3 regions of the Secundilactobacillus muriivasis genome follow, and region 1 is predicted to be linked to each of the others. Evidence: predicted binding sites of a transcription regulator. Region 1 holds the regulator's gene; each other region holds the start of a gene.
The links. Region 1 encodes Rex, which represses fermentation and respiration genes when NADH is low (regulators of the CRP and FNR family bind a similar motif). Its sites were predicted from a motif close to TTGTGAANTANTTCACAA; they were not measured.
Positions count from the first base shown of each region.

Region 1 (3,168 bases):
TAGCCAACTGCTAAATCATCAACGGTTAACACGATATTCCCGCTTTGTCGGTCCGGAACAAATTCAAAGTGGGCTACTTTATCGTCAGTTTCTGGTCGATCTAAGCGGTCCATTTTTGCCAATTGCTTTCGTCGAGCTTGAGCCCGCTTAGTGGTGGACGCCCGAACGATGTTTTTATTGACGAAATCTTCGAGTTTAGAGATTTTGTCCTGTTGCTTTTCGTACTCTTTCCATTCCCGTTGTAGACGGGCGGCCTTTTGGTCAACGTAGTTTGAATAGTTACCGTGGTAGTGGGTCAGAGTCCCAATCGACATATCGTAAACTTCCGTGACAATGCGGTCGAGGAAGTACCGGTCATGAGAGACGATGAGTAGGGCGCCTTTGTAGCTTTGAATGTAGCCTTCAAGCCAGGTGAGCGTTTCAACGTCCAAGTGGTTGGTCGGTTCGTCCAGTACCAGAAGGTCGCGTTTTTCAAGCAATAGCTTGGCGAGTGCTAACTGGGTCTTTTGACCACCAGATAGTTCAGTAATGGAGCGGTCGTAGTCGGGTTCGTCAAATTCGAAACCGTGCAGGACCCCCCGAATCTCAGCTCGGTAGCCGTAGCCGTTTTGGTTTTTAAAGTTCGTTTGTAGTTGATCGTAGGTTGCGGAAATTTGGGCAAATTGCTCAGCGTCATTGATGACGTCGGGATCACTCATCTGTTCTTCTAACTCGTGCAACTTAGCCTCTTGTTCCTGAAGGGCCTTGAAGACGCTGGCCATTTCTTCCCAAATCGTGCGGTTGGAATCAAGCCCGGTATCTTGGGCTAAGTAACCGATCGTGATGCCCCGTTTAGAAATAATTTGACCTTCGTCCGGGGTTTCGCCTTCGGTAATCATGCGAATGAGCGTCGATTTACCGGCACCGTTTCGACCAACAAGCGCAACGCGGCCGTGTTCGGGCACGTCCATGCTGACATTAGAAAAAAGGGTATCGGCACCGAATCGCCGTGTCACTTGTTGGACTTGTAATAACATGTTGAATCAGCCTGCCTTTCGAATGAATCACAATATAGGATATCCTCTAATTATAGCATGGTTTTTACTTAAGTTGGCCGAACGGATGGGAAATGGCCTAGTGGATCAAACAATTAGCGGGTGGTTAATTCAATAAGTGGGTAGCAATCATCATTAGGTAAAGTATGCGCTTTCACGAACATTTTATTCTGATAGTCAATTAAGAAAAATAACCGTCAATTACATGATATAAACGGCCAATTATTTTCACAACGTCCCCAATCAATTGTCAATGACTGGATGAAATTGGCTGAATTAAAGGCAATCTATGGGAACTTGATAAAAAATTAACCTTGTGAAATCATTGAAGTAACACGCTTTTGCCATGGTCGGTAAGGGGAGGTTGCCGGTTTTTTATTGAAAATCATTTCACAAACTTCATGATTATGCTACAATTGACTCGGATGATAATTTCACAAGCAGTAATCATTTAATGGGTTAGCTATTATTGAAGTTGAGATCATTTTTAGTTACCAAAATTCACAAGGAGGATATTTAACTTGACTGAAACAAAGATTCCAAAAGCGACGGCCAAACGGCTACCAATCTATTACCGGTACCTCAACATCTTACGGGATGCTGATAAGACCCGGGTTTCCTCGACCGAACTTTCCGAAGCCGTTAAGGTAGATTCGGCAACGATCCGGCGCGATTTTTCCTACTTCGGAGCCCTCGGTAAACGGGGTTATGGCTACGACGTTGATAGTTTACTTAAATTTTTCAAGAAGATTTTAAATCAGGATAAGCTGACTAACGCAGCTTTAATCGGGGTTGGTAATTTAGGGAATGCGTTGCTCAACTTTAATTTCCACCAAAACAGTAACGTGCGAATCAGCGCGGCATTTGATGTTCGCGATGATTTGGCAAACACCGTTAAGAGTGGTGTGCCAATTTATCCAATGAACGAATTGCGGCAACAATTGAACGATCAACAAATCAAAATCGTTATTTTAACGGTGCCCGCTGAGGTTGCACAGGATGCAACCGATGAAGCAATTGCGGGTGGTGTTCGCGGTATCTTGAACTTTACCCCAATTCGGGTTTCAGTACCAACCAATGTTCGGGTTCAAAACGTTGATTTAACCAACGAATTACAAACTTTAATTTACTTCTTAGACCACTATAACGAAGAAGCTTAATCTGAACTGACTGATAACGGATTTTCCGGAATTAGTCAGTTTTTTTGTTGCCATTTTTAGCGGCTCAAAAGGCCATGATAGCGTTGATTCTCAAGGGTGAGTTAAAAAACAACTGAATTTTTCGGGAATATCTTGGTTAAATAACTTGCAATTGAAAACGAATAATTTTATAGTAGTACTTGTGATTAGCACTTATGTTAGGTGAGTGCTAACAGTGCTAAACTTTACATTTATTGGAGGGATTCAAGTGTTAAAACCATTAGGAGACCGTGTGATTTTACAAGCACAAGAAGAAGAAGAAACGACTGTTGGCGGCATCGTACTTGCAAGCAATGCTCAAGAAAAGCCACAAACTGCTAAAGTAATTGCCGTTGGCGAAGGCCGCGTGCTTGATAATGGTGAAAAGGTTGCGCCAATCGTTAAAGAAGGCGACACCGTCTTGTTTGATAAATACGCCGGTACTGAAGTGAAGTACGCGGACGCAACTTACTTGGTCGTTCACGAAAAGGATCTTGTCGCAGTCGTCGACTAATCCAGTATTTAAAACGCTGAACTTAAATTAACAACTATTTTATGAGGTGAAGATAAATTATGGCTAAGGAACTCAAGTTTTCTGAAGACGCGCGTTCAGCAATGTTACGTGGCGTTGATAAATTAGCAGACACTGTTAAGACCACCATTGGTCCTAAGGGTCGTAACGTCGTTTTGGAACAATCATACGGCAACCCAACCATTACTAACGATGGGGTAACGATTGCTAAGGCAATTGAATTGTCTGATCACTTTGAAAACCTCGGTGCTAAGTTAGTTGCCGAAGTTGCTTCAAAGACCAACGATATCGCTGGTGATGGGACGACGACTGCCACTGTTTTGACCCAAGCAATCGTTAACGAAGGCATGAAGAACGTTACTGCCGGTGCTAACCCAGTTGGTATCCGTCGCGGGATCGAAAAAGCCACTGAAGCCGCTGTTAA
Region 1 is NZ_BAABMI010000009.1:24,699-27,866, forward strand. Features, by position in the region: gene ACYVR3_RS02210 (ABC-F family ATP-binding cassette domain-containing protein) at 1-1,016, opposite strand, end outside; gene ACYVR3_RS02215 (redox-sensing transcriptional repressor Rex) at 1,556-2,194, shown strand; gene groES (co-chaperone GroES) at 2,442-2,726, shown strand; gene groL (chaperonin GroEL) at 2,786-3,168, shown strand, end outside.

Region 2 (3,168 bases), on a different contig from region 1:
CGTTGAACCGACTCAAAATTGGGTTAGTGGTGGCGATGGCGGTGTGCTTCGCCGTTGCCGTCCTTTTCATGGGCAAGTTGTTCTCACTAGTTTCATTATTTGACTGGCAACTGGCGCTGTACTACCTACCGCTGTTGGTGACGGTCTATCCGTTCTTCTACCTGGTCCAGGAGCTGTTAGGCAAGCGAGTATTTGCGAAAATCAAGTGGCGTTAGTGGAAAAATACAGAAAAAAGTCACATCTAGTGTTCATGACTAGTTATTAGCGTTATACTGTAATTAAAATAGTTACTAAAACCTAAAAGGAGCGTGGCATGATGGCTGAGTTTGATCAATACAACCGTTGGGAAACCCAAATGAAACAGGTTCGGTTACCGCACTGGCAGGAGTTACCGAAGTTTGATTTATATATGGACCAAGTGGTGGCGTTCGTGAACGATGCAATCGGCTCACTGGGCATTGACCCGATGACGCCAGCCATGATCAATAACTACGTTAAGCACCAGGTGATTATTGCGCCCGTGAAGAAGAAGTACCAGACGATGCAGTTGGCAGATCTGATTTTGATTGGGCTGCTGAAACCGTTGTTCTCAACGGATACGATTCGTCACGGCATCAACCAGGTAACGGCGGGAGACTTCCCCAAGCAGGCGTACGATAACTTCATTGATGTCCTTAATGAAGCGTTGTTACATCTTGGGGAACCGAAGTCGATCACCCCAGCAAAGACGTTGAATGAAAAGTTGATGCAGGTGGCGGTGGATACGATCATTAACCGAATCCAGTCGGAACAGTTATTGAAGATGATCGAAAAACCCGTTCGGAAGCTAAAATAGGGTTCAGTGGTCTAGCAAAAATACAGCTTATGAAAAAAGTTTTGAAATTAACGATAATTTCAAAACTTTTTTATTTTGGCCATCATTCCCGGTGTGACGCGGTTTATTCCAATAATCCGCGTGATTTAAACGATTTTTATGAAAACGGTATCATTTATAGTGATTTGATTCACAAAGTATAGAATTAAGCGTTTTCATTACTGATTTAATCAAGAAAACAGTTGTATACATTGTTGGATTAACGTTTTTAACCAGTCCAATTTTAATGAAAAATCGATGTAAATTGGTTATTTACATTTCAAAAATGTGTGATATGATTATTCATGTGAAAGAGATAACAAAGAACTTTTCATGACGGAGGCCTGAAAATGTTAAAAGAAACCAACTCAAAACCAACGACTAAAACTACTAAAAAGCCCGCAACTATCGCGGAAACGATTGATCAACTTGTTGAAAACGCGCATGACGCACTCTGTGCCATGGACGACTTCACCCAAGAAAAAGTCGACAACATTGTGCACCAAATGGCAATGGCCGGTTTGGATCACCACATGGAACTTGCCAAGTTAGCCTATGAAGAAACTGGCCGTGGGGTCATCGAAGACAAAGCCATCAAGAACATGTTTGCCACTGAAGAAATCTGGAACAGCATTAAGAACGACAAAACGGTCGGTATCATCAACGACGATCACGAACGTCAATTGATCACCGTTGCTGAACCACTGGGGATCATCGCCGGGGTTACCCCCGTAACGAACCCAACGTCAACCACGTTGTTCAAGTCATTGATCGCAGTGAAGACGCGAAACCCAATCATCTTCGCCTTCCATCCACAAGCCCAAAAGTCATCTGCAGCAGCTGCTAAAGTTGTTCGCGACGCTGCCATCGCAGCCGGTGCACCTGAAGGGGTGATCCAATGGATCGAAACGCCTAGCTTGGAAGCCACCCAAACCTTGATGAACCACGAACGGGTTGCCTCAGTTCTCGCAACTGGTGGTCCTGGCATGGTGAAGGCCGCTTACTCAACCGGGAAACCAGCCTTGGGCGTTGGTCCTGGTAACGGTCCAGCTTACATTGAAAAGACCGCTAACATCAAGCGGGCAGTGAACGATATCGTCTTATCAAAGACCTTTGATAACGGGATGGTTTGTGCTTCTGAAAACAGTGCTGTTATTGACGCCGATATCTACGATGACGTAAAGAAGGAAATGAAAGCTCGGAAAGTCTTCTTCATTAAGAAGGCGGACCACAAAGCTTTGGCCGATGCCATGTTTGATCAAAAACGTGGCGGCGTTAAGGGCCCAATTCCTGGGATGTCAGCCGTTGCCATCGCTAAGTTAGCTGGCATTGAAGTCCCAGAAGACACCAAGGTTTTAGCTGCCGAAATCAAAGAAGTCGGCCCTAAAGACTGGTTGTCAGCTGAAAAGCTTTGTCCAGTAATTTCAATCTACAAGGCAGCCGACCACACTGAAGGATTTGCACTCTGTGACCAACTCTTACACTTCGGTGGCCTTGGGCACACGGCGTCAATTCACACCTTGGATGACGATTTGGCAACTCAATTTGGAATTCAAATGAAGGCCAGTCGGGTCCTCGTTAACACGCCATCTGCTATCGGCGGGATTGGGAACATGTACAACGAAATGGTGCCATCATTGACACTTGGGACTGGGTCATGGGGCAAGAACTCCGTTTCCCACAACGTCTCATCATTCGACCTATTAAACATCAAAACAATCGCAAAGCGGCGGAATAATATGCAATGGATCAAACTTCCTCGAGTATACTTTGAAAAGACGTCAGTTCGTTACTTAGGCTCAATGCCTGGCATCAAGAAGGTCTTCATCGTTGCCGATGCAGTCATGATTGAATTGGGCTACGTTGATAAGGTCTTAGGCGAATTGAAGCGTCGCCCAGACGGCATCGAATACCAATTGTTCTCAATTACTGAAACCGACCCAACCACTGATACGGTTGAGAAGGGGACGCAACAAATGAACAATTTCCAACCTGACACGATCATCGCGTTAGGTGGCGGCTCACCAATGGACGCTGCCAAGGGTATGTGGCTCTTCTACGAGCACCCAGACGCAAGTTTCTTCGGTGCTAAGCAGAAGTTCTTGGATATCCGGAAGCGGACTTACAAGTTGGAAAAGCCAAACAAAGCGCAATTTGTTGCCATTCCAACAACCTCTGGGACTGGTTCAGAAGTAACGCCATTCGCCGTTATCACTGACGCCAAGACCCACGTTAAATACCCACTGGCTGACTACGCCTTGACACCAGACGTTGCCATCGTGGATTCACAATTCATCGAAACCTTACCAAAGCGG
Region 2 is NZ_BAABMI010000013.1:48,972-52,139, forward strand. Features, by position in the region: gene ACYVR3_RS03625 (cation-translocating P-type ATPase) at 1-215, shown strand, start outside; gene ACYVR3_RS03630 (DUF1836 domain-containing protein) at 317-835, shown strand; gene adhE (bifunctional acetaldehyde-CoA/alcohol dehydrogenase) at 1,204-3,168, shown strand, end outside.
Region 2: a site for Rex is predicted at 993-1,010, ahead of adhE (bifunctional acetaldehyde-CoA/alcohol dehydrogenase). Genes of this name have one in related genera too.

Region 3 (3,168 bases), on a different contig from region 1:
TTCAGGAATTTCGTCCTTCATTGAACGATATAACTTCAAGTTTTCCATAAAGAGCACTGGGTCGTTGTTTTCAACGGCTGAAATGATCATGCCCTTTGCATCATATGGGTTAGCTGGTGTAACAACCCGCAAACCTGGAGTCCCTACGAAGTAGTTTTCCAAGTTGTCGGCGTGCATTTCGGCAGTATGAGTACCACCACCAAATGGGGTCCGAACAGTGATTGGCATTGCGCGTTTGCCGCTGAAACGGAAACGGTTACGTGCCATTTGACCACCAATTGAGTCAACAGCTTCGAAAGTAAAGCCCATGAATTGGATTTCAGGAATTGGACGCCAGCCAGTTGCAGCTAACCCAATTGATAAACCTAAGATCCCTGATTCAGCTAACGGGGTATCAAAGACACGGTCTTCGCCGTACTTGTCTTGTAAGCCTTCGGTAGTCCGGAACACACCACCGTTTTTACCAACGTCTTCACCAAAGATCAACGTTTTTGGATCTTCGCCTAAAACGACATCTAAACCATCTGTGATTGCTTTAATGTAAGTTAATTTAGCCATGGTTACTTCGACTCCTTTGCTTCGAATCTTGCAATGTCAGCTTTGATTTGTGGAGTTGGTTCTTCGAACGTGGTCTTCAACATATCAACAACTGATTGCGTTGGTGTATTTTCAGCTTCCTTCATTGCATCCTTGAAGCTGGTCTTGTATTCATCAACAAGCTTGTCTTCTTTTTCTTGTGACCATAATCCCTTGTCGGTCAAGATCTTTCTCATCCGAATCAATGGATCGGCATCGAACCAAGGTTTTTCTTCTTCCTTAGTCCGGTAACGACTAGGATCATCGCCGGCACTTGAGTGAGCACCGAAACGATAAGTTAAAGTTTCAACTAATGCAGGACCGTTGCCGGCAGCAGCGAATTCACGAGCTTCCTTAGTTGCAATGTAGACAGCCAATACGTCCATCCCATCAACTTGGATACCTGGAACACCTGAAGCAACACCCTTTTGAGCCAAGGTTTCAGCAGCAGTTTGCTTGTAACGTGGTACTGAAATTGCCCAGCCGTTGTTTTGAACCATGAAGACTGCGGGAGCTTGGAATGATGATGCAAAGTTAACACCTTCATAGAAGTCACCCTGTGAAGTACCACCATCACCAGTGTAAACAAAGGCAACCGTATCTTCTTCACCGTTCTTCTTGATACCTAAAGCGGCACCGGCCATTTCAACGTATTGCGCACCAATGATGATTTGTGGGAACCAGTTGCGTTGGTCGCCGTAATCATCACCAACCGCGTTACCCTTTGACCATAAGAAGCCTTGGGCAACGGATGCACCGTGTTGAATTAATTGTGGTAAGTCACGGTAGGCTGGGAATAGGAAGTCTTGCTCCTTGAAAGCAGCAATTGAACCCATTTCACTAGCTTCCTCACCAAAGGTTGGGGCGTAGAAGCCTAACCGACCTTGACGAGAGAAGTTCATTGTTTGTTCATGCAAGGCACGTTCCCAAACCATCTTTTCCATAAAATCAACTAATTGATCATCTGAAAAAGTATCGAAAAGTTCTTGATTGACGATCTCACCTTTTTCATTCACAATTTGGAATGTTTTCTTATAAGGATCGCTCATCTTGGCTTTAATTGACGCTAAATCAATCACATGCCCAGTTTTCTTCGCCATAACTAACACTTTCCTTTCCGTTTGTATGCATTCAGTTTCAGGACGTCAGCCGTCCTTTTGAAACCGTTTGCTTTCTCAACTACACTCTTAAATTAACACGCTTTCACAAATCATGCAAGCCCTTTCATTACTTTTATATCGCAAAATTCGCCAAGTTGCCTTTCAGTCAAGGGATTGCGTTTTCTGAAAAAATGTTTGTGTTTTTAATCACATTTTTTTGATTTCATATTCCAAAGAAGATATGATAAGATTAATTAATTAAGTACTTGTTTATACATCGGAGGTAATGGTCTTGATTTTAATGAAAGATATCGTCAGAGATGGCGATCCAGTTCTTCGTCAAGAAGCAGCACAGGTCAGTTTTCCGCTTTCTGAAGAAGATCAAAAGTTGGCAGATGATATGATGGAATACTTGGTGGTTAGCCAAGATCCTGAACAATGCGAAAAGTACGGTCTTCGTGCTGGCGTCGGTTTAGCAGCGCCTCAAGTTGGCGTTTCCAAAATGATGGCCGCCGTTCTCGTACCCGCGCCTGAAGATGGTGGCAAATCACCATTTACCGACGTGATCATTAATCCCGTCATTATTAGTCACTCCGTCCAAGCCGGGGCTTTGACGGAAGGCGAAGGTTGTTTGTCAGTTGACAAAGACGTCCCAGGATTCGTACCACGTCATGACCGCATTACCCTCCGTTACCAAGACACAACGGGTGAAACCCACAAGATTCGGTTGAAGCACTATCCAGCAATTGTATGCCAACACGAGATCGATCACTTACACGGCGTCTTGTTCTACGACCATATTGATCACGAGCATCCATTTGAAGTCAGTGATGACACGGTGCTGTTCGAATAACGCTAATTACTTAACTACTCAACAAAAAACACGGCAACGGTTATCCTCAAATTTGAGATAACCGTTGCCGTGTTTTTTGCACTTTCTTCTATAACTAACTAAACTATTCTGTTTGATTGATTTGAGAAGCATCCATCCGCCGCAAATCTTGAATGTACTCAATCGTCGCTTCGTTGACGAGATAGGCAACCCCCAGATGAACTCGAATCGTGTGGCGCCAAGCGTCGGTCACTAGAAAAGCGGATTGTCCGTCTGCTACCGCCGATTCAACGTGTTCGTCCTGACAAAATTCCGCCAGCAAGTGGTTTAATCGTTGACGAACAAGCGGTAGTTGTTCATCCGTAACATCATCCATTCGGAGAATAAATTCGAAAGCCATCACACCACGCCCCCAGCCATCGGGGATTACCGAGGCCGATAATAACGTTGCGGGATCGGTGATAAATCGCTCATCTGCCAACCGTTGTAACGCAGCCAGTAGTGCCACCTTCGTTTGGTCTAAAGCCGCCAGTTGGGCAGTCTTAGTCGCCCGGCTAACAATTAATCGATGAATCAACAGGTACAACACCACCGCAACAATGATTGCGATCACAATCGTTAGTGTTCGTCCCATCATCTTGACCACCCCACTTTCTCATT
Region 3 is NZ_BAABMI010000034.1:29,064-32,231, reverse strand. Features, by position in the region: gene ACYVR3_RS09080 (alpha-ketoacid dehydrogenase subunit beta) at 1-558, opposite strand, end outside; gene pdhA (pyruvate dehydrogenase (acetyl-transferring) E1 component subunit alpha) at 561-1,676, opposite strand; gene def (peptide deformylase) at 1,969-2,529, shown strand; gene ACYVR3_RS09065 (hypothetical protein) at 2,633-3,142, opposite strand.
Region 3: a site for Rex is predicted at 1,872-1,889, ahead of pdhA (pyruvate dehydrogenase (acetyl-transferring) E1 component subunit alpha). Genes of this name have one in related genera too.